Regions from separate parts of the Pseudoalteromonas sp. 1181_04 genome, predicted to be linked through region 2. Evidence: predicted binding sites of a transcription regulator. Region 2 holds the regulator's gene; each other region holds the start of a gene.
The links. The regulator sigma-54, encoded in region 2, starts transcription at its own class of promoters, with help from an activator protein. The targets are predictions, from matches to a motif close to GTTGGCACGNNNNTNGNNT.
Positions count from the first base shown of each region.

Region 1: FW757_RS18045 (TorF family putative porin) is a predicted target of sigma-54. The motif match lies at 3,552-3,570, and genes of this name have one in related genera.
Region 3: flgB (flagellar basal body rod protein FlgB) is a predicted target of sigma-54. The motif match lies at 6,524-6,542, and genes of this name have one in related genera.

Region 1 covers NZ_VXCS01000023.1:66,790-77,053, forward strand. The annotation lists gene FW757_RS18025 (efflux RND transporter periplasmic adaptor subunit) at 1-4, shown strand, start outside; gene FW757_RS18030 (nitroreductase family protein) at 1-674, opposite strand, end outside; gene FW757_RS18035 (DUF5329 family protein) at 1,107-1,481, opposite strand; gene FW757_RS18040 (aldo/keto reductase) at 1,741-2,634, shown strand; gene FW757_RS18045 (TorF family putative porin) at 2,774-3,451, opposite strand; gene FW757_RS18050 (hypothetical protein) at 3,741-4,904, opposite strand; gene FW757_RS18055 (helix-turn-helix transcriptional regulator) at 5,062-5,253, opposite strand; gene FW757_RS18060 (AsmA family protein) at 5,396-7,336, shown strand; gene rplN (50S ribosomal protein L14) at 7,614-7,982, shown strand; gene rplX (50S ribosomal protein L24) at 7,993-8,307, shown strand; gene rplE (50S ribosomal protein L5) at 8,324-8,863, shown strand; gene rpsN (30S ribosomal protein S14) at 8,874-9,179, shown strand; gene rpsH (30S ribosomal protein S8) at 9,201-9,593, shown strand; gene rplF (50S ribosomal protein L6) at 9,607-10,140, shown strand; gene rplR (50S ribosomal protein L18) at 10,150-10,264, shown strand, end outside.
Region 2 covers NZ_VXCS01000035.1:16,414-26,677, reverse strand. The annotation lists gene kdsC (3-deoxy-manno-octulosonate-8-phosphatase KdsC) at 1-532, shown strand, start outside; gene lptC (LPS export ABC transporter periplasmic protein LptC) at 529-1,083, shown strand; gene lptA (lipopolysaccharide transport periplasmic protein LptA) at 1,073-1,606, shown strand; gene lptB (LPS export ABC transporter ATP-binding protein) at 1,603-2,328, shown strand; gene FW757_RS21085 (RNA polymerase factor sigma-54) at 2,395-3,891, shown strand; gene hpf (ribosome hibernation promoting factor) at 3,920-4,207, shown strand; gene ptsN (PTS IIA-like nitrogen regulatory protein PtsN) at 4,212-4,664, shown strand; gene rapZ (RNase adapter RapZ) at 4,685-5,527, shown strand; gene FW757_RS21065 (HPr family phosphocarrier protein) at 5,556-5,828, shown strand; gene mgtE (magnesium transporter) at 5,952-7,310, shown strand; gene FW757_RS21055 (hypothetical protein) at 8,402-8,536, opposite strand; gene FW757_RS21050 (YqaE/Pmp3 family membrane protein) at 8,595-8,753, opposite strand; gene FW757_RS21045 (BON domain-containing protein) at 8,818-9,381, opposite strand; gene FW757_RS21040 (LiaF domain-containing protein) at 9,725-10,264, shown strand, end outside.
Region 3 covers NZ_VXCS01000027.1:48,471-58,734, reverse strand. The annotation lists gene FW757_RS19460 (beta strand repeat-containing protein) at 1-2,804, shown strand, start outside; gene flgN (flagellar protein FlgN) at 2,927-3,358, opposite strand; gene flgM (flagellar biosynthesis anti-sigma factor FlgM) at 3,351-3,665, opposite strand; gene flgA (flagellar basal body P-ring formation chaperone FlgA) at 3,744-4,451, opposite strand; gene FW757_RS19440 (chemotaxis protein) at 4,593-5,525, shown strand; gene FW757_RS19435 (CheR family methyltransferase) at 5,546-6,376, shown strand; gene flgB (flagellar basal body rod protein FlgB) at 6,576-6,986, shown strand; gene flgC (flagellar basal body rod protein FlgC) at 6,989-7,420, shown strand; gene FW757_RS19420 (flagellar hook assembly protein FlgD) at 7,435-8,127, shown strand; gene flgE (flagellar hook protein FlgE) at 8,184-9,539, shown strand; gene FW757_RS19410 (flagellar basal body rod protein FlgF) at 9,699-10,264, shown strand, end outside.

The DNA.
Region 1 (10,264 bases), on a different contig from region 2:
ATGAAGGTCGCAACTTCATCGAGTGATTTTTTCACCAAGGCATGATTAGGCACAGTAGCATCATCACTTGGGTAACCGACAATGAGCAGCATATAGGGGCGTTCGTTGTCTTTGTCGCGGCCACAAATGTCGGTTAAAAAGCTCATTGGTTTAGGTGTGTGAGTTAGTGTTGCAAGCCCTGCGCGATGTAATGCTTGAATTAAAAAGCCGGTGGCAATACCGACTGACTCATGCACATAGTAGTTGGTGTTTTTATCATCAGTATTTAAGCCGCCTTTCTTTTGGCTGAATACGGCAATTAGCCAAGGTGCATGCTCTAAATAAGGTTTGCTGGCATCAGTGCCTAATGGCTTTAGAGCATCTAACCACTCTTCACCAGCGCGGCCTTCATAAAATGAGCGTTCTAATTTCTCGGCTGCTTCACGAATTTGCTTTTTCACATCACTACTATTAATTGCTACAAAATGCCACGGTTGGTGGTTTGCACCACTTGGTGCTGTAGCTGCCGCTTTAATGCAGGTTTGAATAATATCTTTTGGCACTGGGCGGTCGCTAAAACTACGAATTGTATGACGACGCTGGCTGGTCGTTAAAAACTCATTAGCGCGTTCTAGCATCTGTTCATGTGGATATTCAATAAAGTCTGTAAGTGGTTGGTGGTCATGTTGCTGCATGGCTTTTCGCTTCTTATTAAATGTTGATAACTATTTTTATACCCAGTAGCGAGATTGGGTGCAAGTAATATCTACTTTACAGTCATGTTATTTCCTAAAATAATGATTATTAATTGCACGTTGTATTCACAGATTGTTCAGCTATATTTGCATACAGTATAGTTCGAAATTAAGAATGCATGGGTAGCTAAAAACAAAGCAACATTATTACAAGCACATGCTTTGAATACTCAGCCGAGCATACCGGCAGTCATTATTTAGACATTCAAAAATCATTAGTGCAGGCAGATTTTGTCGATAACTTAGTTATATAAAGTTATCGCTAGTGCAAGCTGATGATGAAAATAACTACCGCAGTATTAAATACAGCTTTGAGTTAGTGTTACTTCAGAATTTAAGTTCACCTCTCCTAAGAGTGAAACCAAGCCGCACTTATTGCGGCTTTTCTGTGGCTCTAAAATGAGTTAACTCGTTTGTAAGCCATTTCTTACTGGTGATTTGTGTATCATCTTCAAGAATAACAGCATAAGGTTTGCCACTCCATGAGCTTTTACTGGCAAGATTCTCAATAAACTCATCAGCGGTTTTAGCGTAGCGTTTGCCTTTGCGGTATTTCATAGCAAGATGATCAGCGGCTTCGGTGCTGGTGTGTTGATCACCGTTACGAATGAAAGTCGCGTTGCTTTGCGCGATAAAGCTGAGCAAATGAGTGACTTCTTGTTCAGCGGTTGCCGCAAAGCTCAACTGACTAACCGTGAGTAAAAGGCAAGCCATCAGCCTGTATATAGTGTGGGTTAAGTCTTTCATCTGTAGCCTCATTTAATCCAAAAAGTTTATTACGTTACCTGTGCCATCAAAAAAAGGTAAAGCTCTGAATAAAACTGATGTGCTAATGCATGTGCTGGTATAACTTTCAGCTATTAATACCTTATTTATTATGTAGAATAATACATCAATAAGGTCAATTAAATTATCATGGCTTATTAATTATCTGATAGGGATACTGTTTTGGTACTTGCATTGAACTTGCCGGGACAATATTTTTTACAAAAATAAAGGTGGAATTATGAACAGCTCAGATCGCGCTATTGACGAACTAGTACTTGGGTTTTGGCGATTATTAGATTGGCAAATTACTCCACAACAGTGTTTAACTTTTCTTGAGCAAGCAATTGAAGCCGGTGTAAGGCACACCGATCACGCTGACATTTACGGTGGATATGGTTGTGAGGCAGAGTTTGGTAAAGCTTTAGCTTTAAAGCCAAGTATTCGTGATGAGATCAAAATTATTACTAAGTGTGGTATCAAACCTGCTTTTGCAAGCTTAGGGTTAGCAGGCCAAGCTAATCATTACGATTCGAGTGCCGCACATATTATTAGCTCAGCACAGCAATCGTTAAAGCATTTTAATACCGATAGATTAGATGCATTACTTATTCATCGCCCTGATTATTTGATGAATGCAGACGAAGTAGCTGAGGCATTCACTACTCTTAAGCAAAATGGTGATGTACTCGATTTTGGTGTATCAAACTTTACGCCATCACAACTAAGTTTATTGCAGTCGCGTCTTGATTTTGAATTGGTGACCAATCAAATTGAATTTTCACCGTATGAAATGCAAGCACTTGATGATGGTAGTTTAGACCAATGTCAGTTACTTGATATTAAACCTATGTGTTGGTCACCTTTGGCTGGCGGTCGCATTTTTGCAGAAAATGATGAAAAAGCGATTCGCCTGCGTCAAGTACTTGAGCAAGTCGGCAGCGAAATTGGTGCAAGTTCTATTGATCAAGTGGTTTACGCGTGGTTATTAATGCACCCAAGTTCCCCATCAGTGGTACTGGGTACTGGCAACATTGAGCGTGTTAAATCGGCTGTTGCCGCTAAGCAGTTAAAACTCAGTCGTGAACAATGGTATCGTATTTGGCAAGGTTCAACAGGGCACAGTGTGCCATAGGAGTTGTAAGTTTTAAGCTATAAGCAGTCTGAGTTGAGGGTAAGTCTTGATATAAAATATGAACTTAGCCGCTTACCGCTTACCAAGATCGAGAAAGGGCCTTACGGCCCTTAGTGTTGCAGCAAGTAACACATTCTTTTTATAGGCTAAAGTCCATTGAAAAAGCAACGTAAGCCTTAATATCACTGTCATCCATATCGGTATCAGATAGACCAAAAGTGAAGCCATCTTTAGAGATAGATACACCGTAATCGATGATATCGTCATCACCAATAAAATCACCAGAGTAGTGGCCTAAGTGTAAGGCCATTTCAGTGCCATTAGTACCAACTGCGAAACCGTAATCTGCAGTCAGGTATAACGAATCACCAAAGTCTGTGCCATCACCGCTTGCGGCTGAAGTTGCAAGAACTGATGCGCCAAAGCTAAAGCCACCCATACTGATGCTACCGTAAATTTCAGAAAAATCAGCGTCTGCGCCAGAAGCTGCATCAGGGTAAGCGTAATAGATGTAGCCAACGTCATAGCTCATATTTTCATTAATATCGCCACCAAAACCAGCATAGAGATCAAGCTCGTAGGTCATTTCATCGGCCCAGCTTGCATTTGAAGCCCAAGTACCAGCATAAAAACCTGATTCGTTGGCATAATCAATACCACCTGAAATTGCAGCATCACCACCGGTTTGTTCTTGACCACGCCATAAGTAGTTTGAAGTTGCTGCGGCATTGGCTGTTACTTCTGCATATGCTGCTGTAGATGTTGCACCCATGAGTACAAGTGTGCTGATCGCAATTGCTGATTTTAGTTTTAACATGTTTGGTATCCTGTTGTTATGCTGATTTTTTGGCTCGCAATTATTAATTAGATTGCAGTCTATAATTGCGGATCCTATTTTTAGTTGTCTACTAGGGTAATAGCACTGCTTGTGCCAAGTTAAATGAAAAGCAATAATTTATATTTAAATTACTTTATAAACAAAGGTATAAATATTTATAGTGAAAGGAGGAGATTGTTTTTTACGAAGCTTGCGCACTTTATTGGTGCGTAAAAAAACCCGCATGCACAACTCAGTTGCAGCGGGTTTTTGTATTTTTTACTGTGGTTTAACCAAAAATAGTACGCATTAGGCTGATTGTTTCGTTCACGCCACGGCCTTTTTGTACTTCGCTGATAATTGAATCACGCTTTGCGCGAATATGCTCAGGCATATCGTCAGCAGCAAGTGCGCGATCAACAAGTATTTCAGCAGACTCTTTACCACGACGCACTTTTCTAGTGCCAGTGGTAGTTGTACGCTTTGGCTTGCTCAATAACTTGATGTAGTTAGAGTTTTCAGGCGTGTTTTTGTCTGCATGATAGAAAAAGCACGGAATTAATGCTTTGATTGCAACAAGTTGTTGATCCAGCTCGCTGTCACCACTTGCCATTTTAAACCAAGACATACCATGAACTGCTTGGACAATATCCTGCCAATAACGCGCAAAGTCACGATTATTTAATTTAGTAATAGCCAATGCTGAACAAAGTGCATCTAAACGGGTGTTATTAATTGGTGTAAAAACATCTGGGCGGCGCATTGCTAATAGACGAGTTGCCGGTGCAAGCGTTGGCTTTTCATTGCTATCAGTAAAGGCTTTTAAATATTTGACCACAAATTCTTGGTAATCAGCTTCAGTTACTTCACCTTCTAAAGGTATATGTGCTAATGCTTCATCAAATAATGCCGGCAGGTCGGCAAGCATTTGATGAAAAGCTTTGGCGCTTTTAGTAGAGCTAAACCATTCGACATCAAAATTATAACTACTTGGATCCAGTGCAGAAGTATGTTTACCACTAAATGCTAATAAATCTTCAGGGATCATCTCTTTCAGTGATTGCTCGCGAATACCAGCTATATAGTTGGCAAGGCGTAACTGTTCATCAAGGGCTAACACATCTTTATGCTGCTCTATAAATACACTAACTACAGGCCAAGGCGCTACGCGTAATGTTTTCAATTGTAAGAAGCTAATTGCTGAAACTAATAAGTCATTAAGCTTTTTTAAAATTGGTAATTGATTGGTTTCGAGTAAATCATGATTAATACGGTCACGGCTAGCATTAAGTAGTTCATAGCACCAACCTAAGAAGTCTTCAGGATGATTTTCTATTTTCACCGCCATCAGGTTTAAGCTGATTTCAGAAGCCTGCTTTAGAATATTTTGATAAATATGGCCTTCTTGTTCGCCTAATGCCATTTGTGAAGGTGAAATGAGCAATTTTTTCATGCCTGATGGTACTCCGGTTAAATACATTTTTCAGTTGTTTAATTTTAGCGCAAAACGTCTTAAAACAACAGGGCTGTGCATCATACCGAAGAATACAGGGGATGCAATCTTGATAAGTTAAATCTGCACAAGATTGCATTTAAAGGGTTTAATCTGCTTATTCAAGTGAAAATAACTGCTCTACAGTAGTTTCAAACTGCCGAGCTATCTTCAATGCAATGATCACTGAAGGTGTAAAGCGTGATGTTTCGACCGTGCTGATTGTTTTGCGTGAAACGGCGCTAGCATCGGCTAGCTCTTGCTGTGAAAGCCCCGCGGCTTTGCGAAATTCAGCTATATGGTTTTGCAGCTAAAGGTATCAAAATGTTTCAGTAACAATTCATATATTCACTGTAGAATGCAGGAAATTGCATTTTTCTTCGTTGCACAATGATTTTAATGCTAACTCCCGCTATGATAAGAACATTATTTGCACATTTGAAAGGACCATCATGAAGACCTTATTTAAAGTTATTGGTGTCATATTATTATTGCTTGTTGCTTTAATTATTGCTGCACCGTTTTTAATTCCAACCGATGCCATTTTTAATAAAGTCTCTGAGCAGGTTGAGCAAACCACTGGGCGTACTTTAACTATTAAAGGCGATAAAACATTATCCGTTTTTCCTTCTTTGAAGCTTGAACTTGAAGATGTGCATTTTGCCAATATGAAAACTGGCTCACGTGCAGATATGGCAAGCATGCAGCAACTTGCAGTTCATATTCCTTGGTTTTCGCTATTTGGTGGTGAACTTAAACTAGAAAAGTTTGTGATCAATGAACCCAATATTCTGCTTGAAACAGATAAAAATGGTAAAGCTAACTGGCAGTTATTTGATGCAGTAGCTGCGAAACCTGAGCAGCAAACTCAAGCAGGTGAGGCAGTCAAACTACCTGAAAACTTTGATATTCAATTAGGTGAAGTGGCTATATATGGTGGGTCGTTTACTTATTTAGATGGTCAAACGGGAGCTAAACAGCAAATTAGCGATTTAGAATTGGCTATCTTACTGCCTTCACTGCATAAATCACTCGAAGTCAAAGGTGGGATCACTTATATGCAAGAGCGCTTTGAGCTTGATGTAACAGTTGATAACCCAGCTAAAGCAATAGCAGGTGATACATTTAATGTGACAACTGATGTCACTTCAAAGTTAGTTGATGTTGAGTTTAAAGGCTTAATAGCCGGTCAAGGTAAAGATATTCAAGGTCAATTAGCGCTCAGTGGTGATTCAGTAAAAGACATTGCTAAATGGCAGGGAGTCGAGCTGAACGCTAAAGAAAGCGCCTTTAATGCATTTAGTGTTAGTGGCAAAATGCGTATGCAAGGTGATAAGTTCAACCTAGCTGAATTAGTCGCCACTCTTGATGCATTAGAGATCAAAGGAAAAAGCGAGCTTAATTTAGGTAAGCGTTTAGCCGTTAATGCTGACATCGATTTAGGTATGCTGGACTTAAATCCTTACTTACCTGAGGTGGTAGCGCCAGCAGAGAAACCAGAACCTAAAAGTGACGAGCCAGCCAAACCAATTGTATGGGATGACACAAAAATGGATTTAAGTGGCTTAAATGCCTTAGATGCGAATGTGGTGATCCGTTCAAGTGGCTTAAAAGCAAATGAAATCAAACTTGGCGCTAATCAATTCACTGTAAACCTTAACAAAGGCGTAGCGAAAATTAGCCTAGATAAGTTTGCCGCCTACGAAGGTAATGGTAAAGGCACTGTAACAGTTAATGCGAAACAAGCTCCTTACAAAATCAGCACCAACTTCTCGTTAGATAAAATAGACGCACAACCATTGCTGACAGATGCCGCTGGCTTCGATAAGCTAATGGGCAAAGGCTCACTCAATTGGGACTTAGCAACATCAGGTCAGAGCCAAAAAGACTTTATGAGTGCCCTACAGGGTAAACTAGCATTTGAATTTGCCGATGGTGCAGTAAAAGGCGCCAACATTGCTGAAATGGTTCGCAAAGGCAAAGAGCTAATTAAGGGTAACTTTGGTGCAATATCCGAAGGGCTAGATACTGGCTTTGATAATTCCCAGCAAACTGACTTCTCTGCGCTAACGGGTAGCTTTAACTTTACCAATGGCGTAGGTAAAAACACAGATCTGAGTTTGTTAAGTCCATTAGTACGTATTAGTGGTGAAGGGGATGTTAATCTACCCGCAACGACAGTTAACTACCGCTTAGTGACAGGCATAGTCGATTCACTCGAAGGGCAGGGGACCAAAGATGATAGTACCGGCTTTAAAATTCCAGTACGAATCAAAGGACCATTTCATGATGTTGGCATCAGCTTAGATGTAAGCAAAGCGGCAGAAGATGAAGTAAAAGAAAAAGCGAAAGATAAAATTAAAGATAAGTTAAAAGGTTTGTTTGGCAAATAATGCCGATTTTATTCGGTGATAAAACAATCAGGGCATAAAATTGCCCTGATTGTTTTATAATCAATGCTAAAATAGCAAAATATGTTTCATCGACAAAACAACCATCCTCGTTATTCTAAATTAATTAAAAAATAACCTACCACTACCCCCGCAATGCTGATACAATTGCCCGCCCTTGGGAGACAACTAGATTGTTTTTTGAGTGGTTTTTAACCTAAATGTCTTGATTTTAAACAAATTTAAGACAGTTGTAATAACTACACCGGAGGTCATTAACATGATCCAAATGCAAACTCAGCTGGAAGTTGCTGATAACAGCGGCGCTCGCAAAGTGCAGTGTATTAAAGTCTTAGGCGGTTCGCACCGTCGTTATGCAGCGATTGGTGACATCATTAAAGTTTCTGTTAAAGAAGCGATTCCTCGCGGTAAAGTGAAGAAAGGTGATGTTAAAAACGCGGTAGTTGTGCGTACTAAGAAAGGCGTTCGTCGTCCAGATGGTTCTTTGATCCGTTTTGACAGCAATGCGGCTGTTATCTTAAATGATAACTTGCAGCCAATTGGTACACGTATTTTCGGCCCTGTGACTCGCGAACTTCGTAATGATAAGTTCATGAAAATCGTTTCACTAGCCCCAGAAGTACTGTAAGGAGTCAATCATGGCAGCAAAAATCCGTCGTGATGACGAAGTAATCGTTCTAGCAGGTAAAGACAAAGGTAAGCGCGGCAAAGTGCTTTCAGTTGTTACCGAGTCTGGTCGAGTATTTGTCGAAGGCATTAACTTAATCAAGAAGCACCAAAAGCCGGTTCCACAATTGAACCAGCCAGGTGGTATTGTTGAGAAAGAAGCGTCTATTGACGTATCAAACGTTGCGATCTTCAACTCGGAAACGAGTAAAGCAGATCGTGTAGGTTTCAAGATTGAAGATGGTAAGAAATTACGTATCTTTAAATCTACTGGTAAAACTATCTAATAGTTGGAGTAGAATGATGGCGAAACTGCATGAAGTATATAAAGACAAAGTAGTTGCTGAACTTCAAGAGAAGTTTGGTTTCAGCTCTGTCATGCAAGTCCCTCAGATCGAAAAGATCACATTGAATATGGGCGTGGGCGAAGCCCTAGCTGACAAGAAAATTCTAGACAACGCTGTTGCGGATCTAGAAGCAATCGCTGGTCAGAAGCCACTCATTACTAAAGCACGCAAATCTGTTGCTGGCTTTAAAGTACGTGAAGGCTACCCAATTGGTTGTAAAGTAACCCTACGCGGCGAGCGTATGTGGGACTTTTTTGAGCGTTTGGTTTCAATCGCTATCCCACGTATCCGTGACTTCCGTGGTGTAAGTGCTAAGTCTTTTGATGGACGTGGTAACTACAGCATGGGCGTACGTGAACAAATCATCTTCCCAGAAATTGATTATGATAAAGTAGACCGCGTACGCGGTATGGATATCACAATCACTACATCTGCGAAAACAGATGAGGAAGGCCGTGCGTTGTTAGAAGCGTTTAACTTCCCATTCAAGAAATAAGGGTAGGGTTATGGCAAAGAATTCTATGAAAGCGCGCGAAGCAAAGCGCACGAAATTAGTTGCTCAGTTCGCTGAAAAGCGCGCAGCACTAAAAGCTATCATCAGTGATGTGAAAACATCTGACGATGATCGTTGGGACGCGGTACTTAAGCTACAAGCTTTACCACGTGATTCTAGCCCTGCACGTCAACGTAATCGTTGTAACATTACGGGCCGCCCACATGGTTACCTTCGCAAATTCGGCATGAGCCGTATCAAAGTTCGCGAAGCAGCTATGCGCGGTGAAATTCCTGGCCTTAAAAAGGCTAGCTGGTAATAGAATCACGGGAGTAAGACTATGAGCTTGCAAGATCCTATCGCGGATTTGTTTACACGAATTCGTAACGGTCAGTCAGCGAAAAAAGTATCTGTAACGATGCCTAATTCAAAGCTGAAAGTAGCATTAGCTAAAGTATTAAAAGATGAAGGTTATATCGTTGATTTCACAATCAGCGGTGATGTTAAACCTGAGCTTTCTATCGAGTTGAAATACTTCGAAGGCAAAGCTGTTATTGAAAATATCCAGCGTGTTAGCCGCCCTGGTTTGCGTATCTATAAGAGACGTGACGAATTACCAAAGGTAATGGGTGGTCTAGGTATCGCTATCGTATCAACTTCTAAAGGCCTAATGACAGACCGCGCCGCACGTAGTGCTGGTGTTGGTGGTGAAATCATTGGTTTTGTAGCTTAATCGGAGGGGAACTATGTCTCGCATAGCAAAGGCACCAATTAATGTTCCTGCCGGTGTAGAAGTTACATTAAAAGGCCAGGACATCACAGTTAAAGGCAAAAACGGCGAATTAACGCGTACTATCAACTCTGCAGTTGAAGTACAACTTAACGACAACGTTATTACAACTTTACCTCGTGAAGGCGTAGCCAATGCATGGGCACAAGCAGGTACTGCTCGCGCTCTAATCAACAATATGATTGTTGGTACGCATGAAGGTTACGAGAAGAAACTTCAGTTAGTAGGCGTTGGTTACCGTGCTGCAGCTAAGGGTAAAACATTAGATTTAACTCTTGGTTTCTCACACCCAGTTAATTTCGCAGTTCCTGAAGGAATTACGATTGAAACTCCAAGCCAAACAGAAGTTCTAGTTAAGGGCGTAGATAAGCAGTTAGTTGGTCAAACAGCTGCTAACATTCGTGCATACCGTAAACCTGAGCCTTATAAAGGTAAAGGTGTTCGTTATTCAGATGAGAATGTACGCCGTAAAGAGGCTAAGAAGAAGTAAGGTAAGACGATGGATAAAAAAACAGCTCGTCTACGTCGTGCTAAACGCACTCGTAGAAATTATATTGAACAAGGCACAACGCGTCTTGTTATCCACCGCACGCCACGTCACATTTACGCTCAAG
Region 2 (10,264 bases):
TCAGCCTCTTTCAGATGATGCTCGCGAGCGAGCACAAAAAATCAAACTCCTGATCTGTGATATCGATGGGGTGTTTTCAGATGGTCGTATTTATCTTGGTAACCAAGGTGAAGAACTCAAAGCGTTTAATACTAAAGATGGCTTTGGTATCAAAGCACTGATCAATAGCGGTTTTGAAGTTGCCGTGATCACCGGCCGTCATTCACAGATAGTTCAGCAACGGATGACTAGCCTGACAGTACCGCATATTTACCAAGGCCAAGAAAACAAGTTGCAAGCTTATCAACAGCTCAAGGATAAATTGCAGTTAAGCGATGAACAAATCGCTTACATAGGCGATGACGGACCTGACTTGCCGGTAATGGAATTGGTTGGTTTTGCGGTGGCAGTAAATGATGCGCATCCACTAATCAAACGCATTTCACATTATACAACCATGCTACCTGGTGGCTTTGGGGCGGTGCGTGAACTCACTGATTTATTAATGCTCGAAAATGGTAAATCATTAACCAGCGAAGGCACGAGCTCATGAATAGTGCGCGTTTAATATTATGCGTATTATTTGTCGGCTGCATGGTATGGCTGTGGTATCCGTATTTTTATCAAAGTACCGCCATAAAACAACACCAAGAAGATATAATAGCAAAACCTGATTATACTGCGGTGGCATTAAAACAAACCGCATTTGATGAACAAGGTAAAATTAGCCACAAAGTAACAGCTGCAAAAATGGAACTCTACCAACAGTTAGGGTTCACTTACTTTGAACAACCTATTTTTACGCTCTATAATCAACAGCAAACGTGGCAAATTAATGCCGATGAAGCCACCTTATATGAAAATCATCAATTAATTTTAGAAGGTAATGTGGTTGCTAAAAACCTGACCAATAATGCCATGATTGAACATATAAACGCAGATAATATTCAGGTTGATATTGAACTACAAACCATGAGTTCAGAACAACCAGTTGAATTAATCGGACCAAATTTAAAAATCACTGGGCGCGGTCTCCATGCCGACTTAAAAGCCGAAGTGGTAGAACTAATTAACCATACGCGAACCATATATTATGACCAATAAATTTGCTCACTTGCTTGTTATACCAAGCTTATTCATTGCTTTTGCAAGCTTTGCTGAAAATACGACACCACCTGCAGATCAAGTCTCTATCAGTGCTGACACGCAGCTTGCCCAACTGAAAGACAATATCGGTATTTTTGAAAAAAATGTTGAAATCATTCATGGTAACCGCCGTATCAAAGCGGATCGACTTGAAGTCCATAAGCGCGAAGATTTAGGCGATAACAAACAACTACTTGTCGCAACTGGCAGTCCGGCTTACTTTGAAGAAAAACAAACTGATGGCACAGTAATGAGTGCCAGTGCTGATGAAGTCCGTTACGATGTCGCTAAGCGCTATTTAACCTTGGTTGGCAATGCACAAGTCACTCAGGCAGGTCAAAAAATCAATGCCAAAAGCATTACCTATGATATGGACCAGCAACTGATCAGTGCTGAAAAAGGCGCAAGCTCAAGCGATCGTGTGCACACCATTTTGGTACCAGTAGACAGTAAAAAAGACAAATCTAAAGGGCAGCCATGAGTACATTAAAAGCTGAATTTCTAGCAAAAAGCTATAAAGGTCGCCAAGTTGTAAAAAGCGTGGGTTTAGAAGTTAGCGCAGGCAGCATTGTTGGCTTATTGGGTCCTAATGGCGCTGGTAAAACCACCACCTTTTATATGATTGTGGGTTTAGTTCCAAGCGACAAAGGTAAAATCAGTATTGATGATAATGACATCACCTTACTGCCAATGCACAGTCGCGCACGGTTAGGGATTGGCTACCTGCCACAAGAATCATCCATCTTCCGTAAATTAACTGTTTATCAAAACCTGATGGCTATTTTAGAAACTCGTAAAGAGCTGAATAAACAAGCCAGAGAAGAAGCGCTCGACAGCTTACTTGATGAGTTTAGCATTCAACATATCCGCGACAGCCAAGGTATGGCATTATCTGGCGGTGAACGTCGTCGAGTTGAAATTGCACGCGCTTTAGCCGCAAACCCAAAATTTATCTTACTTGATGAGCCTTTTGCTGGCGTTGATCCTATTTCAGTGTTAGATATAAAGAAGATTATTGAACACCTTAAAAACCGTGGTATTGGCGTGCTTATTACCGACCACAATGTACGAGAAACCCTTGATGTTTGTGAAAAAGCCTACATAGTTTCTCATGGGGAGTTAATTGCATCAGGTACCCCTGAGCATGTACTCGCCGACCAAACAGTCCGCGATGTTTACCTGGGCGAGCAATTTAGGCTATAAAGCCACGCTCGGCTAAGTATCTGCTAGACTTAACGATGATAACAATAAAAGGATTGTTAGAGATACATGAGGCAATCACTCCAGCTGCGCATGGGCCAGCAACTTACAATGACACCACAGCTGCAACAAGCAATTCGCTTATTGCAACTCAGTACATTGGATCTCCAGCAAGAAATTCAAGAAGCGCTCGACAGCAATCCATTGTTAGAGCTAGAAGAACATGAATACTCAGACGACACGGCTGGTAAAAACGAACAAAAACAAGATAACGATGACTTAACCGTTAGCGCATCAGCGGACGACAAGCCCAGCGAATATGAACAAGAAAGTAGCGAAGCATTAAGTAAAGAGACCTTAAGTGACGAAATGGCTATGGACGTCACCTGGGACGAATACATGAGTGCTGCGCCAAATACGTCATCTGGGCCAATGCCTGAAGATGAGTCAATTTATCAAGGTGCCTCAACTGAAACCCTGCACGAATATCTGATGTGGCAATTACAGCTCACACCTTTTAGTCCAACCGATGAAGCTATTGCCATTGCGATTGTTGAAGCTGTTGACGATTCAGGTATTTTAACCTTGAGCTGCGAAGACATCGCAGAGAGCTTAAATCAAGGTAATAACGAAGAAGAAATCGAACTAGACGAAGTGCAAGCAGTGTTAAAACGCATTCAGTTATTTGACCCTGTTGGTATTGCTGCGCGCAGCCTACAAGAATGTTTATGTATTCAATTAAATCAATTTGATCCTGCAACTCCTTGGATTAGCGAGACTAAAATGATTTTAACTGATCATATCGATTTATTAGCTAGTCGTGACTATCGCACTTTGATGAAAAAGACTAAGCTTAAAGAAGATGAGCTGAAAGAAGTAATGACATTGATCCACAGCCTTAACCCAAAGCCTGCGGATACCATAGTACGCGAAGAATCAGAGTATGTTATTCCTGATGTTTCGGTGAAAAAAATTAAAGGTCGCTGGGTGGTTGAACTTAATCCAGACAGCATGCCAAAAATTAGAGTGAACAGCCAATATGCGGCAATGTCACGCTCAGTAAAATCAAGCACTGACAGCCAATTTATACGTTCGCATTTGCAAGAAGCTAAATGGTTTATTAAAAGCCTAGAAAGTCGTAACGAGACGTTACTCAAAGTAACCAACTGCATTGTTAAACAGCAGCAAGGATTCTTTGAGCATGGCCCTGAGGCCATGCGCCCTATGGTACTAAACGACGTTGCCGAAATGGTTGAGATGCACGAATCAACAATTTCTCGTGTAACCACCCAAAAATACATGCATACCCCTCGTGGTATATTTGAGTTAAAATATTTTTTCTCGAGCCATGTAAGTACTGAGAACGGCGGCGAATGCTCATCGACAGCCATTCGAGCATTGATCAGAAAATTGATCAGTGCAGAAAACTCAGCGAAACCATTGAGTGATAGTAAGATTGCAGATATATTGGCAGAGCAAGGTATCAAAGTAGCTAGACGGACTATTGCAAAATACCGCGAGTCGCTGGCTATTCCACCGTCAAATCAACGTAAAAGTTTGATTTAAGGCGTAAAATCACAAGAGGAAAATGCTTATGCAACTAAATTTAACTGGTCGTCATGTAGAAATTACTGATTCATTAAGAGACTATGTAAACAATAAGTTTGCCAAGCTTGAAAGGCATTTTGATCATATCAATAATGTCCATGTCATTCTTGATGTAGAAAAGCTAAGCCAAAAAGCAGAAGCCACATTACATGTCAGTGGCGCTGAATTATTTGCCTCAACTGAGCACCAAGACATGTATGCAGCCATTGACGGACTAATCGACAAACTTGACCGTCAGGTAATTAAACACAAAGAGAAGCACGCTCGACACTAACACTATGAAATTAAGCTCACTTATTTGCCAGGACTGCAGTAAAGCTGCGGTCCTTTTTAATAGCAAAAAACGGATCATTGAATTTATCAGCCAATTGGCTCATGAACAACTTCCTCAGCTATCACAACAAGAAATCCTCAACGCACTACTGTCGAGAGAAAAACTAGGTAGTACGGGTATTGGTCGTGGTATTGCTATTCCTCATGGCCGTATGAGTGGTGTTGAAAACCCGCTAGCAATAATTATAGTGAGTGAATCACCGATTGATTTTGATGCGATAGATAATCGCCCAGTTGATATATTTGTAGCTCTCATCGTGCCAGATGGTGATAGCCAACTTCATTTGAAGACGTTAGCCACAATTGCTGATAAACTCAACGACAAAGATTTTTGTAAACAACTACGTAGCGCAAAAACAGACCAAGATTTGTATCACGTAATTGCTGCGCAATCGTAGCCAAATGAAGGAGAATTTACATGGAGTTAATCATCATCAGTGGGCGTTCTGGCTCAGGTAAATCTGTTGCTCTGCGTGTAGTAGAAGATCTTGGCTATTATTGTGTAGATAATATTCCGGTAAACTTATTACCTTCATTAGTGCGCAGTGTCTCTGATAATTATGACAAAATTGCCGTCAGTATTGATGTCCGTAATTTACCGAAAGAGCAGGAAGAATTTAACGATATTCTTGAATACTTGCCTGGTTTTGCAAATCCGACGCTATTTTATTTAGACAGTGATGATCAAACCCTGATCAAACGTTTTTCTGAAACTCGCCGCTTACACCCATTATCTTTGGACTCTTTGCCACTGGATTTAGCTATCAAGCAAGAAAAAGTATTACTTGATGTATTAACTACTCGCGCTGACTTTATACTTGATACCACTGATCTGAGTGTCCACCAGCTTGCAGAGTCAATCCGTGAAAAGATTTTAGGGAAAAAAGATAAAAAACTAATCATTACCTTTGAATCATTTGGTTTTAAATATGGTATCCCAAAAGAAGCTGATTATGTTTTTGATGCACGCTTTTTACCAAACCCACATTGGGAGCCTGAGCTTAAGCCACTTACAGGCCTTGATCAGCCAGTAAAAGATTATTTAGCCAGCCATAGTATCGTACAAAAATTCACTTGGCAGATCCAAACCTTTGTACAAACTTGGTTACCGCATTTGGAGCGTAATAACCGCAGTTACTTAACAATTGCTATTGGTTGCACCGGTGGTCAACATCGCTCAGTTTATCTAGCGCAAACTATAGGTGAAAGCTTCTCGATGAGCCACAGCAATGTGAAAATTCGCCATCGTGAACAAGAATAACAACTCACGTTTACAGTAAGGAATGTTGATGCGTTTAGAAGATACATTTTTAATAAAAAACAAACTCGGTTTACATGCTCGCGCAGCCAGCGTATTAGCGCAATTAGCTGTGCAGTTTGATGCCAGCATCACACTTCATCAAGATGACAAACAAGCCGCAGGCGATAGCGTACTCGGCTTAATGCTATTAGAAAGTAGCCAAGGCAAAGAAGTTAAAGTTGTATGTGAAGGCCCGGACGCTGAACCTGCTCTTGCAGCAATTGGCGAGTTGATTGCACAACGCTTTAACGAACAAGAATAGCTCGTAGTCAGTACCACTAAATTGCGTTAAACTAAATAAAGTCGTTAATTAAACAGACCAAGCGCGTTAATTACCGACAACTGTTACCCTACCTATCAAGCGTATTAATTTTTAAGGACGCCAATGCCAGAAGCTTTTGAACAAGATTACCCACTACAACAACTAAAACAAGTGACCAAGTCACTTAACAGTGGTCAATTTGTTCAAGTAAGGCGTATGTTGGCAAAAACAGCTCCGTGTGACACCGCATTATTACTCGAGTCATCCCCACATAAAATTCGTACCTTGCTATGGCAACTGGTTGATCCAGATGTACAAGGTGACGTACTCGAAGAACTCTCAGAAGATGTTCGTTTAGGGATCATTGCCCAAATGGAGCCGAAGCACATCGCTGCGGCAACTGAGGACATGAGCCACGATGATCTAGGGGAAGTACTACGTAGCCTACCTGATACCGTCTACAAAGACGTTGTTAGTGCCATGGACAGCCAAGATCGAGAACGTGCAACTCAAGCACTCTCTTATCAAGAGCGCTCTGCTGGCGCGCTGATGAACACCGATACAGTCACCATCCGTCCAGATGTCACTATCGACGTAGTACTGCGCTACTTACGTTTACGTGGTGAGCTACCAGAAGGTACCGATGATCTTTATGTTGTTGATAAACATAACTGCTTTATTGGTGCCATGTCGTTAACGACCTTGTTGACTAACTCGCCAGATAAAATTATTCGTGACTTAATGGATGAAGATTGTGAATCTATCCTCATTTCGATGGATGAAACCGATGTAGCACAACTGTTTGAACGTCATAACTGGATATCAGCACCAGTGGTTGATGATAATGACCATCTACTTGGCCGTATCACCATCGATGATATCGTTGACGTTATCCGTGAAGACGCCGAACATAGCTTATTAAGCCTAGCTGGTCTTGATGATGAAGAAGATACCTTTGCCCCAGTGTTAAAAAGTTCGAAAAAGCGCTCAATTTGGCTTGGCGTTAACTTATTAACCGCGCTACTTGCTGCGATTGTGGCAAGCTTCTTTGAAAACACTTTAGCAATTTTACCTATTCTAGCGGTACTCAACGGTATAGTGCCATCCATGGGTGGTGTTGCGGGCAGCCAAACATTAACCCTCGTAATACGTGGTATTGCAGTGGGTCATATCAACCAAACTAACCAACGCTTTTTACTGATCAAAGAGCTTGCAATCGGCGCAATAAACGGGATTGTTTGGTCCATTTTAATTGCCGGTGTTGTCGCTATTTGGCAATGGGACTTTAAGCTTGGCGGCGTACTCGCCTTTGCCATGTTTATGAACTTAGTAGCCGCAGGTATCGCCGGTGCCAGTATTCCGCTACTATTGAAAAAAATGAAAATTGACCCTGCATTAGCTGGCAGCGTAGTACTGACAACCGTAACCGATATTGTAGGGATCTTCGCCTTCCTAGGCACCGCCACATGGTTGTTGGTGTAGTTAAAAATTAGTTAAAGGTTAAACCCATCGTAGGCGCGAGTTTATCTCGCGCATCTCTTAGCGTTACATCAACCTCATCCGCCAACTTAGGCAATGGCTTTAGCCATGAATGTTATCAACCGCGCGGCATAAAGCACCGCCTACGATAAACCCAAAACTTTAACACCCGTAGGCGTTAAGCTTGCTGACGCACAAACTCCGAGCCACATTTAAAACGCGGTGGCAAGCCACTCGCCTACAAGTGATTAAACACCGAGATAAACGTTAACACCCGTAGGCGTTGAGCTTGCTGACGCACAAACTCCGAGCCACATTTAAAACGCAGTGGCAAGTCACTCGCCTACAAGTAATTAACTAAACATCAAAGTAAATTTAACACCGAGATAAACTTTAACACCGTAGGCGTTGAGCTTGCTGACGCACAAACTCCGAGCCACATTTAAAACGCGGTGGCCAGCCACACGCCTACAAGTGATTAATTAGACATCATAGTAAATTTTAACACCGTAGGCGTTAAGCTTGCTGACGCACAAACTCCGAGCCACATTTAAAACGCGGTGGCAAGCCACTCGCCTACAAGTGATTTAACACCGAGATAAACGTTAAAACCCGTAGGCGTTGAGCTTGCTGACGCACAAACTCCGAGCCACATTTAAAACGCAGTGGCAAGTCACTCGCCTACAAGTGATTTAACACCGAGATAAACTTTAACACCCGTAGGCGTTAAGCTTGCTGACGCACAAACTCCGAGCCACATTTAAAACGCAGTGGCAAGTCACTCGCCTACAAGTGATTTAACACCGAGATAAACTTTAACACCGTAGGCGTTAAGCTTGCTGACGCACAAACTCCGAGCCACATTTAAAACGCAGTGGCAAGTCACTCGCCTACAAGTGATTTAACACCGAGATAAACTTTAACACCCGTAGGCGTTAAGCTTGCTGACGCAAAAACACCTATGACTATAATAAAATGAGAGGTTAAACATTCTTGGGGAAGGTTATAAGTGGATGTTCTTAATGAAAATAACAACATACACTTATAATTTTGGTATATAACATCCTAGCAAAATCCTTCTAATATCTACTTATTTAAAGCCCATTCCTTGCTGCTTTTACTTCGCTCCTTGATGCGCTATTCATTAGTTCCTTCCATTGCTGTGCCGTCCAAAGTGGCTTTGCGCTTTTTACGATCCCTTGTTGGTTTTTCCTTAATACGTTATCCATAATGTTACTCCTTGCCATCTATTGGCTGTTCATCCTTGTTATATTTCACACTGTGACTCTAACGACGTCCGATTATATAAATTGCATGTATCAGACCAGGAATATACCCTAGTAATGTTAACAAAATATTAATCCAAAACTGAGCACCTAAACCAACTTGTAAAAATACACCAAGTGGTGGAATAAGTACTGAAAATATAATTCGTATTAAATCCATGACTCTCACTCCCTGAAATTTATATAAGAAAGCCCAGCATAACTGGGCATTCGTGGCTTATAGATTATTCAGCTACAATAGTTAAGTTATCAACTACATCGCGAACATCTTCGGCATTCTTAGCAATTTTCACCGCTAGCTGTTTTTCAGCATCCGAACCAACAGTACCATTTAGCGTTACCACACCTTTATCGGTATCTACGTCAATATCCGTACCGCCTACTTCAGAATTAAACAAATAGCGTGTTGTAATAACGGTAGTAATTTTAGCATCCGTTAAATCACTTTCTGTGCTATCTGATTTCATCTTCTTGCTTTTTGTGTCCGTGTTTTTAACGACCGTTAGCTCGTTATCAACATCAGTTACACCATCTAGACTTAAGATAAGCTCTTCCGCTAGCTCTTTATCAAGCTCACTTTCAACTTTACCAGTTAGTACAACCTTGCCATTTTTTACATCAGTGTTAATGTCAAAGTTGTTTAAGTTAGTGTTCATTAACAGAACCGTTTCTGCCTTACCATCAATCCAAGCATCTTTACTTTCATTTTCCCAGCTGTTTGCTTGCGCACCCATAGCGGTTGTACCAAGAACTAACGCTGCAATAATAGATTTGTTAAATGTTTTCATAATCTTTCTCCTTTTGATTAAAGACAATATGATTAATGCGAACATCAAGCCAACTTTTAAAGCACTTAAAATCAATAACTTAAGCTTTATTTGATATAGCGCTAGCTTTAGTCTTGGTAATTATTTACAGACTGCTCGGTAATTTATTCTGGTCGTTGCAAAATTAACCATTTAATAGCATTATTCGTTAATCTGTCGTTAATATAACAAACGCACCTAACAAAAATAAATTTAAATTATTGATTATTAAGCTAATTAATAAATGGCCTAAGCTTTGCTTTAACTATTGCAGTACTGAGCAATCATAAAATACACCAACAGCATCACTTATAAGGAATACATCATGACTGTGAAATTAGAAGATCGCCCAATTGAGCAAGTGCGTGAACAAGTTATTGATCAATTAATATATAACTACAGTCATGCTGTTATTTCAGCTGATGCTTTTGAACGTCGATTAGATCAGGCAATGGCTGCGAAAGATAACCAAAGCTTAATTGATTTGGTAAGTGACCTAGAATTAACAACCGATAGTAATTACCAGTGGGAAAAACGTGCGCAGTTTAGCCCAAACTATAGTAATAAAAGCAGCGATGAAACATTGCACTTGCGAAGTATCTTAGGATCAAACGAGCGCAGTGGGCAATGGGTAGTACCAAAAGAAATCCACCTGACGAACTTACTTGGTTCTATTGAACTTGATTTCACTGACGCCATATTTCAGCATCAAAATATCACCATCCATGTAAATTGCTTACTAGGCAATGATGAAATTTATGTGCCAGAACACGTCAATGTTGTATCAAAACTGTTCAGTATTATTGGTAGTGTTGAAAACAAATCAGTGTCACTGAATAAACACCAAGGGCCAACCATTACTATC
Region 3 (10,264 bases), on a different contig from region 2:
GAACCACTGATTTAGGTGAGGGAGCGCAAGTAACATTGGTGGTAACTGGTCAAGGAGTTGCAACACAAACCTTTAGCGCGACAGTGCAAGCGAATGGCAGTTGGTCAGTTAATGTACCGCAAGACTTAGGTGATGGACAATATACGGTTCAAGCGAGTGTGCGCGATGGAGTCGGCAACCTAACTGAGCAGACGGCCAGTGGTGTAATTGATACTACCGCGCCAACACTCACTATAAATCCTTTATCAATTACCAGTGATGCGACTCCAACGATTAGCGGTACAAGTAATGAGTTAGGAGCAACGGTAACCGTAACCATTGATGGCCAAACACTAACAACTTTAGTAAATGGATCTGGCTTATGGCAAGTCACTACAACGACTCTTACTGATGGCGATTATAATATTAATGCGACTGTGAGTGACAGTGCAGGTAACAGTATCAATCAAACAGCGAACCTAAGTATAGATACAGAAGCACCAGAGTTAACTATAGCGCCATTATCATTATCTAATGATAGTACGCCAACCATAAGTGGTAATTCAAATGAGCCACAAGGAAGCACAGTTTCTATTACTGTGGTGGATAGTAATGGTAATACTCAAAATTTAATTGCTACTATAGATAGTAATGGTAATTGGCAAGCCACGGCAGCAGCTTTACCTGATGGCACATTCACAGCAACAGCGTCAGTGACAGATAGTGCGGCCCTGACTACAACAGCTTCAACAACAGCTGTGATCGATACCAGTGCGCCAACTATTTCGGTTGATTCTATAGGGACTATAAATGTAGCCACCCCTCAACTCAGTGGTTTAACTAATGAGCCTGCAGGTACGCAATTGAGCGTCACAGTTACCGATAATAATTCCAGTTATACTTATACGACGCAAGTACAAGCCGATGGCAGTTGGTCAATTAATGTTACAGATTCACTGGTTGACGGCACTATCACAGTCGCTGCAAGTATTACTGATTTAGCGGGTAATTCAACAACCTCAACGTCGGTAACTGGATTATTGAATACCAGTGCACCAAGCATTGCAATTGTTGCTCCTGCAGATACCAATGACACAACTCCCAATTTCAGTGGCAGTAGTGACGCTGTCGATGGCAGTGCAGTCGTTGTTACAGTAACGGATAGCGCGGCCCAGACACAAACTTATAATACAACAGTAGTCGATGGTTTGTGGATTGTCTTAGTTACTCAAGCTCTTAGCGAAGGTATTTATACTGTTACAGCGACAGTCACTGAAGCAGGGCTAACAGCAGATGCTAGTGTTAGCGGTTTAGTTGATATTACTGCACCGGTATTGACTATTAATGAGCCTGGTACTAGTGGCGATGCAACACCTGTAATATCGGGTAGCACTGATGCGGGAGTCGGTTCAATAGTTACCATAGTACTAGTTGATAGCTTAGGTACTACAGATACAGTTACTGCTATGGTACAAGCTGGGGGAGTATGGAGTGTTGCATCAAATCAAATACTGGCTGAAGGGAGTGTCGCAATTACCGCCTCGGTTAATGATAGTGCAGGTAATCAAGGTAGCAATACCGCGACACTAATATTAGATTTAACGGGTCCTGTTATTGCTATTGATGTAATCAGTGACACAAATGATTTAACACCTCAGATCACCGGCACAGTAACTGGTGCACCTGGAAATAGCCAAGTTACTGTATTGTTTACTGATGCGGCAGGTAACACGCAAACGGTTACAACCACAACTGCGAGTAACGGTAATTGGTTAATTGAACCAAATACAGCACTTGCAGCGGGTAGTTATACTGTGGATGTGACCGTGCAGGATGAATACGGTAATGCCACCACGGTACAAGAATCAGGTGTTATTGACACGGTTGCTCCGACTATTGCCATTACGAGTGGGCTGATATTAACCAATGATGCGACACCTGAAATCAGCGGCACATCGAGTGAAGCAGGGCGCACAGTCACGCTGATATTTGATAATGGTATAGCGCAAACATCAGTAACAACTACTACGCAAGGCGATGGTAGTTGGAGTATTTCACCAAACGATATTCTGCTTGATGGCAGTTATACCGTCAGTGCAACAGTGTCAGATATTGCTGGGAATACCACTGCTACCTCTGCGATGACAGGTCTTGAGATAGATACTATCCCGCCATCACTTACGAACATAGATACAAATAGTATATTGTTAGGCCTAGTTGTGACAGGTTTTGATGGTGAAACTGATGCTGAAGATGGAGCTATTGTAAGGCTTGATAATGCGCTGGCACTCGGGATCACCTTATTAAGTGATGGTGGGGCTGTTGTAAATAATGGCACATGGAATATCGGCATTGTTGATGTAAATTTGGCCGATTTACTTGGCGCAGGCTTAAGCGATGCTCGCTTTAGCATTACAGATTCAATCGGTAATATAAGAGTGGTTGATATTAATGGTCAGGACCTTGAGATAAATGGAGTGGATGTTAGTTCTGCAGGTGTTGAACCTAGCGCTGAATTCAGTGGCAGTGATAATAGTACTGAATTATTATCATCAAACGATGATAATATTGATTTAAGTAAAATTAGCAGTGTTGCTCCGGTATCTGAATTAACACCACAACTGAGTCAATTAACAGTTGCAGATCTTCTTGCAGAGAGTGAACAAAATAACTTGCTCGCACTCGATCCTGTGAGTGAGAGTAATAGTCTGGTGTTTACAGCACAGCAGAAAGCTACTGCGGAGCCTGCTCTTGATGTGCAAAATCAATCAGAGGAAATGATTAAGAAATTAATCGAAAGCGGCAATAATCAAATTGATAGTTAATTATTGTTAAGCAAAAGATATAAGGCGCGGGTTGTCCCGCGCTTAATCACTTTCGAGATAATTTTAAATAGGGAAAGAAAAATAATAAAGGGAATTTTGTAAAACTAAAAGTAGGAGTCAAATTATGCTTTTAAGTTATGGACGATCTTACTGTTACCATGGACAACACTACCATCTTGGTCATATGTTGTAGAGGTTGGCACACCAATCAAAATGTCTTTTAATTGTTTTACTGTTAATTGTGCATGGTGGGCTGCATGAGCATTAACGTCATTCTTCTTTTTACATGACTCTAATAGCTTATGCACATCACTCGTTAAGCTTGTTACTTCGTCAGATTCAACGTCATTACCTGCAAATAAGGCTTTGAGTTCTTTATCTAACGTTTGAATTTGACTTAAAAAGGTAAGTTTTTGTTTCGCGATATCTTTAAGGCCCTCGCCACGACGGGAGGCTATAGCGGTTAATTCATCTTCTAAGATATCAGCAAGGGATGTTAAGCAATTTAGCTGCATAACAAGTTTAGAACTGATCAAACTGGTGTGATCAGCCATACACATCAAACTCAAATGCAGCGATATTTTTAGCTAGCTTTTCAGCATCGATTTGATATTTACCTTCAGTAATTGCTTTTTTTAGCTCAGCCACTTTGTTGCTATCAAAACCAGAAGATTGCTGTGCTTTATCTTGCAAAGATTTTAATTGTTGCGCTTGTGGCGTTAAGCTTACTGAGTCAGCTGTCGCTTTTGGCGTAGTTGCTTGCGCAGTATTAGCATTATTATTTTGTAAATCAATTTTTTGCTGTTTAGCATTGGTCAACACATTAGCCTGTTGCTGACCTTTATTTACTTGGCTTACCATGATTTTAACCTATACATTATCCAACACATGCCTTGTTATCGGCAACCATGTTAGAAACTTTAGCACAAATACGAAAATTTAAATAATTACCTGCACAGACTCAACACCATCAACGCGGGCATTTAAAACTTTCCCTGACTTTGCATTTTTAACCTTTACCTGCTCTCCTAAAGTACCATCTTCTAGGGCTAAACCGGAAGTTTTTATTTTCAATCCTCGAATTATTGCAAAAATAGTGACATTATCGCCTTTGCAGACCATACAGATTTGATTTAATGCAACAGGGTAACCACTGCGGATATTACGTTTGCTGCGGCTACCAATCAGCAGCTCTTGATTTTGTAAATACTGCGCTCTTACGAAATGTTTTGGTTTCATAATCAAACGTAAATGATGAGCTTCAATAACCTCCCCGCGACTTAAATTTTCAGTGGCTATAATCACAGGGGTGAGTTCAATCATACGTACATGAACATATTGGCTCCAACCATTGAGGTCATCACATTTTATTTGTACGGTTATTTGGCGATTAAATGGCGGCTCAGTAGGAATATTAAATGCAAGGTCGCTGTTGCAGCCACGATCAGGTATCCGACTATCCAATGTTAGAGCATTGAGTTCCTTATCATCGGCGGTATTAGGGTCTAATTGATCATAGACATGGGATACAGCAAGTTCTTGCAATTGTTCTTTGCTATATGTTTGTGCATACAGTGGAGTAACTAGGCATAAGCTAGCAAGAAAATAAAAAACACTGTATCTTCGGCTTTTTTTTAACAAACTCATAATGTTTCGACTATGCTTATGGTTGAAAACAGGGTATAAATATTTAGCGTCAATAAACAGACGCTCCCGTGTAGTTATGTAGCTTTACAGAAAGAAAGCAATTATTGTTCCGTTCTTATTCGCTTTCTTCAGGAGATTGAAATGGCAGGCATTTTAGACTCAGTTAACCAACGTACTCAATTGGTTGGGCAAAACCGTCTTGAATTATTATTATTCAAGCTAAGAGGGCGGCAGCGCTTTGGTATTAATGTGTTTAAAGTGAGAGAAGTACTGCAATGCCCTCCTTTAACAAACATGCCGAAGTCGAATGCCTATGTAAGAGGTGTCGCACATATACGTGGGCAAACTATTTCTGTTATTGATTTATCAATGGCTGTAGGTGGCCCTGCGATCGAGAATATTAAAGATAGTTTTATTATCATTGCTGAATATAACCGCTCCGTACAAGGTTTTTTGGTTGGCGGCGTTGAGCGAATTGTAAATATGAATTGGGAAAAAATAATGCCGCCACCGTCTGGGGCTGGCAGATATTCGTATTTAACAGCAGTGACAGAAATTGAAAATGAGTTAGTCGAAATTCTTGATGTAGAAAAAATATTAAATGAAATTTGCCCGGTAAATACTGAAGTCAGTGCAGCAATAGCTAATGATGGTGAAATTCAAAAAGACTTAGGTGAGCGCATCGTATTTATTGCCGATGACTCTGCCGTTGCTCGTAATCAAGTCAAACGTGCTCTAGAGCCGTTAGGCGTGCAGACTGAGCTTGCTAAAAACGGGAAAGAAGCATTAATTCGCCTCCGGGAAATTGCTGCACTTGACTGTAAGCATGATATTACCGAGCGAGTTGGTTTATTGATCTCTGATGTTGAAATGCCAGAAATGGACGGTTATACCCTCACGGCTGAAATAAAAGCAGATCCAAAGTTAGCCCCATTACATGTTATTCTGCATACATCACTCAGTGGTGTGTTCAATCAAGCGATGATTGAAAAAGTGGGGGCTGATGACTTTATTGCTAAGTTCAATCCGGATGAGTTAGCTACAGCAGTGAAAAAATGGGTTCATTGTGACTAATTTGAAAAGGCGGTGTTACTTTGGAAAATAAGCATTTACAACAAAGTGAGTACGATCAGTTTCGTTCTTTTTTAGAGCAACAATGTGGCATTGTTTTGGGTGATAATAAGCTTTATTTAGTCAAAAGCAGGCTTGCTCCGCTAATGGTTCGTTTCAATGTTGAGTCATTGTCACAATTGGTCAGTAAAACACTGAGTCCGCATGAGCGGCAGTTACGTGCCGCAGTTGTTGATGCTATGACGACCAATGAAACTTTATGGTTTCGGGATCAATACCCGTTTGAACTATTACAAAGTAAGTTATTCCCAGAGCATAAAGAGTTGCGTCGACCGTTGAAAATTTGGTCAGCGGCAAGTTCCTCAGGACAAGAGCCATATTCTATTGCCATGTCGGTCGCTGAGTTTCAAGCTAAGCAGCCGGGTGTATTAAAAATGGGCGCGCAGATCATCGGCACCGATATTTCTAATACTATGTTAGATATGTGTAAACATGCAGAATATGACTCTCTTGCTTTAGCTAGAGGGCTGTCGGTAGAGCGCAGGAAGAAGTTCTTCAAAGATAGCGGCAATGGGATGGCGCAAGTTAACGACTCAATAAAAAAATTAGTGAGTTTTCGACACCTTAATTTATTAGATTCATACGCACTAATGGGCAAATTTGATATTATTTTTTGCCGTAATGTGCTGATTTATTTTGCACCTGAGGTGAAAGCCAAAATTATTGCTCAGTTTGCTCAAGCACTTAACCCTAAGGGGTATTTATTTTTAGGTGCTTCAGAGTCTATGTCAGGGTTAAGTAACGAGTTTGATATGGTACGCTGTAATCCTGGTATTATTTATCAAAAGAAATAACTTACCAGCGTAAATAACGCGCTAAAACGCAAGTAACTCAAGTCTCATCGGTAGTAAAGCCGAATCTAGAATACGATAAAACGATGTGCCTCCACATCGTTTTTCTTTTTAAATCAAAAATTAAACACATCATAAAACACTAACCTAGTTGGCTCACCTTTTGCATTAATCATCTTAAGTCAATTTTTTGGAGATGGTTATGGCTATCAGTTTTGATAAAGCATTTGGGGTTCATCCTCATGCAATGTTGATCCGTTCGCAACGTGCTGAGTTATTAGCAACCAATATCGCTAATGCTGATACGCCGGGCTATAAAGCGAAGGATATCGACTTTGCCTCAGCATTGAAAGCGGCAAAAAGCCACCAGCAAGGCGGCAATAACATGGTAACAACTAACCCGAATCACATTGCAGGTGGTAGTCGTTATATCGGTAATAGTGAAATGTTTCGTTCGCCAAATCAAGCAGATACAGGTGATGGTAACTCGGTTGATATACAAGTGGAACGAAACTTGTATACAAAGAACTCATTAGAGTATCAGGCAAGCCTGCAATTTATGAGTAGTAAAATTAAAGGCCTTAAAAAAGCCCTCGGTAGTCAAGGAGCCTAAGCATGAGTTTATATAACGTTTTTGATATTTCAGGTAGTGGTATGAGTGCGCAAAATGTGCGTTTGAACACCACCGCAAGTAATATTTCCAATGCCAATAGCATTAGCTCAAGCCAAGACAAAACTTACCGGGCGCGTCACCCTGTTTTTGCAGCTGAACTGATGAAAGCATCAGAATCAACTGGTAATACGCAGGGATCGTCTGTTGGCGTTAAAGTACTAGGCATTGTAGAGAGTAATAAACCACTGCAAATTGAATATAACCCAAATCACCCCAGTGCGGATGAAAATGGTTATATCTACAAACCTAACGTTAATGTCGTTGAAGAAATGGCTAATATGATTTCCGCCTCACGCTCTTATCAAACCAATGTGCAAGTTGCTGATGCAGCGAAGCAAATGTTAAGTAAAACACTGTTGCTTGGGCAGCGGTAATTGAGGGTTAGATTATGAGTAACGACATAAATACTGCATCATCAAGCTATATAGATTCGCTTCGTTGGCCGAGTAAACAAGAGGCTGACGAAAAGACTGGTGAAAAGAAAAGTGATGCATTAACGCAAGAGGATTTCTTTTCATTATTAACGCAGCAACTGTCGTTTCAAGATCCCAGTAAACCTGCGGACAACGACCAAATGATTGCACAAATGACGAACTTTACCATGGCAGAAGGTATCTCAAATTTAAATTCAAAGTTTGAGTCTTTGGCTGCTTCAATGACCTCTAATTCAGCGTTGCAAGCATCAACTCTGGTAGGCAAAAAAGCTTTAGTTGAATCAGATACATTAGATCTTAACAGCAGTGGTGATGTCTCGGGCATGATTGCTGTTGAAAGTCCCGTTAAAGATTTAAGGCTCAGTATTACAGATGCTTCCGGACAACTAGTGAGAGTAATTGAGTTAGGTGATAAACCTGCTGGTGGCTTACGTTTTAACTGGGATGGAAAAAATGAAGCCGGTGAGAGCCTTCCGCCAGGAGAATACAATATCAAAGCAGAGGGCAGCATGGGCGAAGAATTTACTAGTTTACCCATGGCCTCTTATAAAAATATTGATAGCGTCAATATTAATGGCGCTAACGGTATTATTATTAACACTAAAGAAGGGGCAGTTAAGCTGTCTGATGTCGCAGAAATTGCGTGATAAATTTTATTTATTTTTTAGCCTATTGGCTAAATTTTATAGGTTAGAGGTGAATTATGAGTTTTAATATTGCATTAACTGGCATTGCTGCCGCACAAAAAGATTTGGATGTTACTGCTAATAACATCGCTAATGTAAATACCTACGGTTTTAAAGAATCGAGAGCTGAGTTTGCCGATGTTTATTCATCATCAGTTTTTTCTTCGGGTAAAACTAAAAATGGTGATGGTGTACAAACAGCATCTGTAGCACAGCAGTTTCATCAAGGTTCAACATTAGGCACTAAAAATTCACTCGATCTTGCTATAGGAGGTGAAGGATACTTTGCTCTTAGCAATGAGTTAGGCTCACAAGATAAAACATTCACTCGTGCAGGGGCGTTTAAATTAGATAAAGATAACTTTATCGTTGACGCACAAGGTAATTACTTACAAGGCTTTCCTGTTGATGAAATTAGTGGAGATGCAACATCAGTAAGTTTAACCTCCTCTGGGGCGATTCAAATTCCTGATTCATCAGGTTCCCCGCGGGCTACCTCAAGTGTATATTCGTCATTTCGATTGGATTCGACCAAAGATACACCGACTATTACACCATTTGATCCAACTCAATCAGGGTCATATACTCACTCTACCTCAACCAATGTTTATGATTCGCTAGGTGAGCCGCATACTATGCAATTGTTTTTTGTGAAAACGGATGCAGCTGTTACAGGTAATGCTAATGAGTGGCAAACCTATGCCACGTTAGACGGTCAAGCATTCAATCCTGATGGAAGCTCGCAAGGCGCTACTGGACCATTTAATCCAATTTCAACATTTCAGTTTGATGCGAACGGCTTACCACTTAACACCAATGGTACCGCAAATACAGGCAATACATTTAACCCTGTTGTGTTAGATAGCACTAATTTGACAGGGTTTTTAAGCAATGGTGCTAGCTTTCCTAATAATGTAACTATCAACTGGCGTGATGAAGCAGGTACCTCTGCAAAAATCCCGACCCAGCATGCAGGCAAGTTTGAAAATAAAGTATTATCTCAAGATGGTGCTGCTGTGGGACGGTTGGCAAATATAGACATTGGTGTTGATGGAAAAATTGTTGCTTCTTATAGTAATGGTGACTCTAACTACCTAGGTCAAGTTGCGTTAGTCCGTTTTCCCAATTCACAGGGGTTACAACAAGTAGGCAATACGTCATGGAAGAAAAGTTTAACTTCAGGTGACCCTGTAGCGGGTGAAGCAAATTCAGGCGCATTTGGTAAGATTAGCTCATCAGCATTAGAGCAATCAAACGTGAACTTAACCAATGAGCTTGTTGATTTGATCAGCGCACAGCGTAACTTCCAAGCTAACTCGCGTGCACTCGAAGTGAATTCAACACTACAGCAAGCTATTTTGCAGATCCGTTAATCTCGTTTTAATATTTTTTACAATCCGACACCTAGGCTGCTATTTATTAGCAGCCTTTTTTATTTGTGCTTGATTATATTTTGTAATTTATTACGTCATTTTATTGTGGCACTTATCTTGCATTTGTCATGTTATAGATTTTTAACGTGAGTCGATGTTATGGACAAGATGGTCTACATTGCAGCGTCTGGAGCTAAGCAAAGTTTGCGGGGCCTAGAGCTTAAAGCAAATAATTTAGCAAATGCCAATACCACAGGCTTTAAAGCTGACTTCGCGCAAGCGCGCTCAATGCAAGCTTTTGGTGAAGGCTTACCGACACGTGTTTTTACTATGCAGGAACGGCCAGGCTCTAATATGACTTCCGGCGGTATTGTTGAAACTGGACGTGATCTTGATATTGCTATGAGCGATAAAGGGTGGCTTACAGTGCAAGATGCTTCAGGGAATGAGGCATATACTAAAGTTGGCACGTTGAATATCACCCCTGATGGCGCTTTGATCACCAGTCACGGGCGTCAAGTTATTGGCGAAGGTGGACCGATTATTTTGCCATTGCCAGTGGAGAAAGTCGAATTTAGTGACGATGGTTCAATCCAAGTTCGCCCGCAAGGTGCGCCGGCTAACTTTTTAGAAGTTGTTGACCGTTTGAAGGTAATTAAGGCAAATAATTCTGAGCTTGAAAAAGGCAATGATGGCTTATTTCGACCAAAACCCGAATTACTGGA